Regions from separate parts of the Streptomyces sp. NPDC048751 genome, predicted to be linked through region 1. Evidence: riboswitches for the same ligand, from Rfam matches in the RefSeq annotation. Region 1 holds a riboswitch; each other region holds the start of a gene.
What was found. A riboswitch is a leader RNA that binds a small molecule or an ion and turns the genes downstream of it on or off. The one in region 1 is predicted to bind thiamine pyrophosphate.
Positions count from the first base shown of each region.

Region 2: it holds a riboswitch for thiamine pyrophosphate, as region 1 does, so the genes downstream of both, thiC (phosphomethylpyrimidine synthase ThiC) here and thiO (glycine oxidase ThiO) in region 1, are expected to answer to the same signal.
Region 3: it holds a riboswitch for thiamine pyrophosphate, as region 1 does, so the genes downstream of both, ACGFNV_RS29700 (thiamine ABC transporter substrate binding subunit) here and thiO (glycine oxidase ThiO) in region 1, are expected to answer to the same signal.

Region 1 is NZ_JBICUX010000006.1:412,262-414,518, forward strand. Features, by position in the region: gene ACGFNV_RS21650 (NAD(P)/FAD-dependent oxidoreductase) at 1-751, opposite strand, end outside; gene ACGFNV_RS21655 (hypothetical protein) at 806-1,156, opposite strand; TPP riboswitch at 1,208-1,318, shown strand; gene thiO (glycine oxidase ThiO) at 1,316-2,257, shown strand, end outside.
Region 2 is NZ_JBICUX010000012.1:160,981-163,237, reverse strand. Features, by position in the region: gene thiC (phosphomethylpyrimidine synthase ThiC) at 1-1,118, opposite strand, end outside; TPP riboswitch at 1,111-1,289, opposite strand; gene ACGFNV_RS33150 (YibE/F family protein) at 1,361-2,257, shown strand, end outside.
Region 3 is NZ_JBICUX010000010.1:26,092-28,348, reverse strand. Features, by position in the region: gene rlmN (23S rRNA (adenine(2503)-C(2))-methyltransferase RlmN) at 1-870, shown strand, start outside; TPP riboswitch at 905-1,012, shown strand; gene ACGFNV_RS29700 (thiamine ABC transporter substrate binding subunit) at 1,084-2,160, shown strand; gene ACGFNV_RS29695 (ABC transporter permease) at 2,199-2,257, shown strand, end outside.

The sequences.
Region 1 (2,257 bases):
AGCCGGCCAGCCAGGCCGTGGCGGGCCGGGCGCCGATGCCGACGACGACGGCGCCCGCGGGCAGCCGCGTGCCGTCGGCGAGCACCACCGCGCCGGGTTCGACGCGCTCCACGCGCGCCTGCGTGCGCAGCACCGCCCCGCTGTCGGCGTACCAGGCGGCCATCGGCGCGGCGACCTCGGCGGGCAGCGCGCCCGTGAGCGGCCGGTCCGCGGCCTCGACGACGGTCACCGCGCAGCCGGCCTCCCGGGCGGCCGTGGCGAACTCCGCGCCGATCCAGCCCGCGCCGACCACCACGATGTCGTGCTGCCGCGCGAGGACGGGCCGCAGGCGCTCGGCGTCGTCCAGGGTGCGCAGCAGATGCACACCGGGCACCCCCTCCGTGCCCGGCAGCCGGATGGGCTCGGCTCCGCTCGCGAGGACGAGGACGTCGTACGGCACCGGGCCGGTGGTGGTGTCCAGTTCGTGGTCGCCGGGGCGCACGCCGAGCACCTCGCGCCCCAGGTGCAGCTCGATGCCGAGCGCCTCGAAGTCGACGTCGAAGGCGGAACCCTCGGCCTTGCCGAGCAGGACGGCCTTGGACAGCGGCGGCCGGTCGTACGGCTGGTGGGGCTCCGCGCCGATCAGTGTCACCGTGCCGGTGAAGCCCTGCTCCCGCAGGGCGACCGCGGTCTGCACCCCGGCCATGCCCGCCCCGACGACGACCACGCGCCGTCGCCCCGCCGTGCCCCGCTCCTGCGTCTGCTCGCTCACCTGATCACCTTAGACAACTGACCATGCGTCAGTCAGCTGTCGGCCGACCTACTGTCAGCCGTCGGCTTCCCTGACCTGCTCCACCACGCTCGTGCCCCGGCCGGGCTGCGACTCCCACTCCCAGGTCTCCTCCAGGCGCACCCGGCCGTCGGGCAGCTCCACGACGGTGGACACACAGTGCCCCGCCGACGTGGTCCCGTCCTGTTTCAACTGCACGTACCGGAAGTCCAGCTCGTCCCCCACACGCGTACCCACCAGACGCCCGCGCACGACATCTCCGCCGGTGTACTCGGCCCAGATCTCACCGTCCTTCTCGTGGTACGTGAACCGGGTGCGCGTACCCACCTGACCTGGGGCCTGGTCGGCGACGGGGGCGAGGACGAGACCGTCCAGCGAGCGGGGCATGACGTGAGGCTCCCTACAAGTGCGCTGCTCCGAGGGCTAGGGTGGCCACCGTAAAGCACACGCGGGAGCCCGGCGCACCGGGCTGAGAGGGAGGCTGGCGGCCTCCGACCGTACGAACCTGATCCGGGTCATGCCGGCGAAGGGAGGGGCTGGAAGCCCATGTCGCGTACGTCCGACACCTCAGACGTCCTGGTCGTCGGGGGCGGAATCATCGGTCTTGTCACCGCCTGGCGGGCCGCGCAGCGCGGTCTCGCCACGGCCGTCGTGGACCCCGAGCCGGGCGGCGGTGCCGCGCAGGTGGCGGCCGGGATGCTGGCCGCGGTCACCGAACTGCACTACGGCGAGCAGACACTGCTCGGCCTGAACCTGGAGTCGGCCCGCCGCTACCCCGACTTCGCGGCCGAACTCACCGAGCTCACCGGACACGACCTCGGCTATCGCCGCAACGGCACCCTGGCCGTCGCGCTGGACGCCGACGACCGCGCCCACCTGCGCGAACTGCACGCCCTGCAACGGCAGTCGGGGCTCGAGTCGGATTGGCTGTCCGGGCGGGACTGCCGGCGCCTGGAGCCGATGCTCGCGCCGGGGGTGCGCGGCGGGCTGCGGGTGGACGGTGACCACCAGATCGACCCGCGGCGGCTCGCCGGGGCGCTGGTGGCCGCGTGCGAGCGGGCGGGCGTGGTCTTCCACCGCGGCTGGGCCGAGCGGCTCTCCGTCGTACGGGAGCGGGCGTCCGGCGTCGTCACACGCGCGGGTGTCGCCCTGGGCGCGGAGCAGGTGGTGCTCGCCGGCGGCAGTCTCAGCGGGCGGCTCGCGGGCGTCCCGGACGAGGTCCTGCCGCCGGTACGGCCCGTGAAGGGGCAGGTGCTGCGGCTGACCGTGCCGAAGCGGTACGCGCCGTTCCTGAGCCGGACCGTGCGCGCGATGGTGCGCGGCAGCCAGGTCTACCTGGTGCCGCGCGAGAACGGCGAGCTGGTCGTCGGCGCGACCAGTGAGGAGCTCGGCTGGGACACGACGGTGACCGCGGGCGGGGTGTACGAGCTGCTGCGCGACGCCCACGAACTGGTGCCGGGCATCACCGAGCTGCCGTTGACGGAGACC
Region 2 (2,257 bases), on a different contig from region 1:
GCGAACTGCGCCTCGTCGTTGGCGTCCGCGATCGAGCCCGGCCGCAGACCGTCGCCCAGCGAGTAGGTGACGTCATAGGCGGCGAGGATCTCGCAGAGTTCCTCGAAGTGCTCGTACAGGAACGACTCCCTGTGGTGCGCGAGGCACCAGGCCGCCATGATCGAGCCACCGCGAGAGACGATGCCGGTCTTGCGGTTGGCGGTGAGCGGGACGTACGGCAGCCGGACACCCGCATGGACCGTCATGTAGTCCACGCCCTGCTCCGCCTGTTCGATGACCGTGTCCTTGTAGATCTCCCAGGTCAGCTCCTCGGCCTTGCCGTCGACCTTCTCGAGGGCCTGGTAGAGCGGGACCGTGCCGATGGGGACGGGGGAGTTGCGCAGCACCCACTCGCGGGTGGTGTGGATGTTGCGGCCGGTGGACAGGTCCATGACGGTGTCGGCGCCCCAACGGGTCGCCCAGGTCATCTTCTCGACCTCCTCCTCGATGGAGGAGGTCACCGCGGAGTTGCCGATGTTTGCGTTGACCTTCACCAGGAACCGCTTGCCGATGATCATCGGCTCGATCTCCGGGTGGTTCACATTGGCCGGCAGCACCGCGCGACCCGCCGCGATCTCCTCGCGCACCACCTCGGGCGAAACGTTCTCCCTGATGGCCACGTACTCCATCTCGGGCGTGACCTCGCCTCGGCGCGCGTAGGCGAGCTGCGTGACTGCCTTGCCGTCACGGCTGCGGCGCGGCTGTCGGGGCCGACCCGGGAACACCGCGTCGAGGTTGCGCAGTCCGCCACGCGGGGAGGTGTGCTTGACCCCGTCGTCCTCGGGACGGACGGGACGGCCCGCGTACTCCGCCGTGTCGCCACGGGAGATGATCCAGTTCTCCCGCAGTGGCGGCAGGCCCCTACGGACGTCGGTGTCGGCCAGCGGATCGGTGTACGGGCCCGAGGTGTCGTAGAGCGTGACTGTCTGCCCGTTGGTGAGGTGCACCTGACGGACCGGCACCCGCAGATCGGGGCGTGAGCCCTCGACATACGCCTTGTGCCAGCCGATGGACTTCCCGGCCTCCTCGCTGCTGGGGGACTGCATGGAGGCAGGCGTGCGCGCGTCCTTGTTGGTCATGAGACCTACTCCCTACGCCGGCATTACCCGGTAACAGGTTCGGCGGTCGACGCAGCGGTTTCCGTCGGTCGGCGTTTCATGGGAAACATCACGCTGTTCCACGTGAAACATCGCGAAGACGGAGGTCAGCGCCCTCTCAGCCCGGTGCTCCGAGCTCCCGCGTGTGCAAAGGTGCCTCCACGCTAGCGTCCTTTGTGGCGCGGTGAACAGTGGGCCTCGGTCGTTCTTGCGATGATCGGGCGGTGACCACGAGACAGCAGTACCCGTTCCCGCCGAACGAGCCGCCCCGCCGACCTGGCAGCGGAAACGGCAACGGCCGTGGGGACGCGCCTGGTTACGGCGGCGGCCACGATCAGCGAGCCGCGTTCGGTGACGAACACGCCCGCGGGTCCGGCCCCGGCATCGGTCAGGACTACGACTTCGCCGGCGGGCACGAACATGGTCCGGGAGACCGCGGCCCGGGACATGGACCTGGGGGCGGGCAGGGGTTCGGTCCCGGCGGCGGCCAAGGGCTCGGTCCCGGTGGCGGTGACGCGCATCGGCATGGTCCCGGCTCCGAAGGTGGCCGCGGGCCGGGCGTCGGTGGTGGAGACGGCCACGACCCCGGGCACGGGCACGAGGGTGGCGGCAACGGTCATGGCCACTCGCACAGTCACAGCCACGGTCCCGCCGCACCTGTCTCCAAGCATCTGCGCAAGGTCATCGCGGCGATCCTCATCCCGTTCGCCGCGGCGGTCGTGGTCGGGCTGGCCGTACTGTGGCCCGGCGGTGCCCCCGCGCACGAGCGCACCGGCGTCGGTTTCGACCGGCAGACCCAGCAAGCCACGGTCACCGAGGTCGAGAGCGTGAGCTGCAAGTCGGTGAACGCCTCGGGGGGCGCCCCGACCGGCGGCGCCCCCACAGCCGAGGGGGCCTCCGCCCAGCAGCAGGCGAACGGCACCTGCAAGAAGGCGACGATCCGTGTCGACACCGGCGACGACACGGGCCGTACGTTCACGGAGATCGTCCAGCCGGACCAGTCACGGCAGTTGCACGAGGGCCAGGAGGTAGTGGTCGCCTACGAGCCCTCGGCACCGAAGGACCTGCAGTACTCGGTCACCGACGTCAACCGCCGCCTCCCGATGACGGTGCTCGCCGGT
Region 3 (2,257 bases), on a different contig from region 1:
GAGCTGATGACGGTCGTACGGCATCTGGCGACGGACCAGGGGACCACGCGCAAGACGCTGTGGCGGCTGTTCGACGGGACGCTCGTGGAGTCCGTGCTGATGCGGTACCCGGACCGGGTGACGATGTGCATCAGCTCGCAGGCGGGGTGCGGGATGAACTGCCCGTTCTGCGCGACCGGGCAGGCGGGTCTGGACCGGAATCTGTCCACCGCCGAGATCGTGCACCAGATCGTGGACGGGATGCGGGCGCTCAGGGACGGCGAGGTTCCCGGTGGGCCCGCCCGGCTCTCCAACATCGTCTTCATGGGCATGGGCGAGCCCCTCGCCAACTACAAGCGGGTCGTGCAGTCCATCCGGGCCCTCACCGACCCGGCGCCGGACGGGCTCGGGCTGTCCCAGCGCGGGATCACCGTGTCGACCGTCGGGCTCGTCCCGGCGATCCACCGGTTCGCCGACGAGGGCTTCAAGTGCCGCCTCGCCATCTCGCTGCACGCCCCCGACGACGAGCTGCGCGACACCCTCGTCCCCGTCAACACGCGGTGGAAGGTGCGCGAGGTCCTCGACGCGGGCTTCGACTACGTCGAGAAGTCGGGGCGCCGGCTGTCCATCGAGTACGCGCTGATCCGGGACATCAACGACCAGGCCTGGCGCGGTGACCGGCTCGGCCGGCTGCTCAAGGGCAAGCCCGTGCACGTCAACCTCATCCCGCTGAACCCGACCCCGGGCTCGAAGTGGACCGCGTCGCGGCCCGAGGACGAGAAGGCGTTCGTGGAGGCCATCGCGGCGCACGGCGTGCCGGTGACGATCCGGGACACCCGTGGGCAGGAGATCGACGGGGCCTGTGGCCAGCTCGCGGCCACCGAGCGGTAACCTGGCTGGGTTCCATCGGTCCCACCACATCTTCATATTCCGACAGGGGAGCGCCACAGCGCTGAGAGTGCGGCAAGCGGGCCGCAGACCCTCTGAACCTCGCCCAGGTCATTCTGGGTAGGAAGTTCGGTCACCCACTCAAGCTGTTGCGCCCCGCCCGGGGATTCCGGGCGGGGCCGCGTCTCTTCCTGGCCAACCCCAGGAGGAAAACCAGTGCACACCAAGACGTTCGTGGCCGCTGCCGTCGGCCTCGGTCTCGTCACGCTGTCCGCGTGCGGGTCGTCGTCCGACGGCGGGGGCTCGACGGACTCCAAGACCGTCACCCTCGTCAGCCACAACTCGTGGGCCGTCTCCAAGAGTGTCCTCGCCGACTTCGAGAAGCAGTCCGGCTACAAGGTCAAGGTCCTCGAGGACGGCGACGCCGGCCAGGCCGTCAACAAGGCGATCCTGACCAAGGACAACCCGCAGGGCGACGTCTTCTTCGGCGTCGACAACACCCTGCTGTCCCGGGCGCTCGACAACGGGCTGTTCCAGTCGTACGAGGCGAAGGGGCTCGACCAGATCGACCAGCAGTACCAGCTCGACAAGGACAAGCACCGGGTCACCCCGGTCGACTACGGCGACATCTGCGTCAACTACGACAAGAAGTACTTCGCCGACCACAAGCTGGCCCCGCCGGCCTCCTTCGACGACCTGGCCAAGCCCGCGTACAAGAACCTCCTCGTCACCGAGAACGCCTCGACCTCCTCGCCCGGCCTCGGCTTCCTGCTCGCGACCGCCGCGAAGTACGGCGACGACCAGTGGCAGGGCTACTGGAAGAAGCTCAAGGCCAACGGTGTGAAGGTCGTCGACGGCTGGGAGCAGGCCTACAACGAGGAGTTCTCCGGGTCCGCCGGCGGCAAGAAGGCCAAGGCCGACCGGCCGCTCGTCGTCTCCTACGCCTCCTCGCCGCCCGCCGAGGTGATCTACGCCGACCCCAAGCCGACGACCGCGCCCACCGGCGTGGCGACCGGCACGTGCTTCCGGCAGATCGAGTTCGCGGGGCTCCTGAACAACGCGAAGAACACCAAGGGCGGCAAGGCCTTCATCGACTTCCTTCTCTCGAAGGAGTTCCAGGAGGACATGCCGCTGAACATGTTCGTCTACCCGGTGCTCGCCGGGGCGAAGGTGCCCGCCGAGTTCACGAAGTACGGGCCCGCCGCCAAGGATCCCGAGACGATGGACCCGGCGAAGATCGCCGACAACCGTGACCAGTGGGTCAAGTCGTGGACCTCGCTCGTACTCAAGTGAGGGGCAAGGCCCGCGGGGGCGCGGCGCGGCTCGGGCTGATGGTCCTGCCCGTCGCGTTCTTCGGGCTGTTCTTCGCCTACCCGGTCGCCGCGATCGT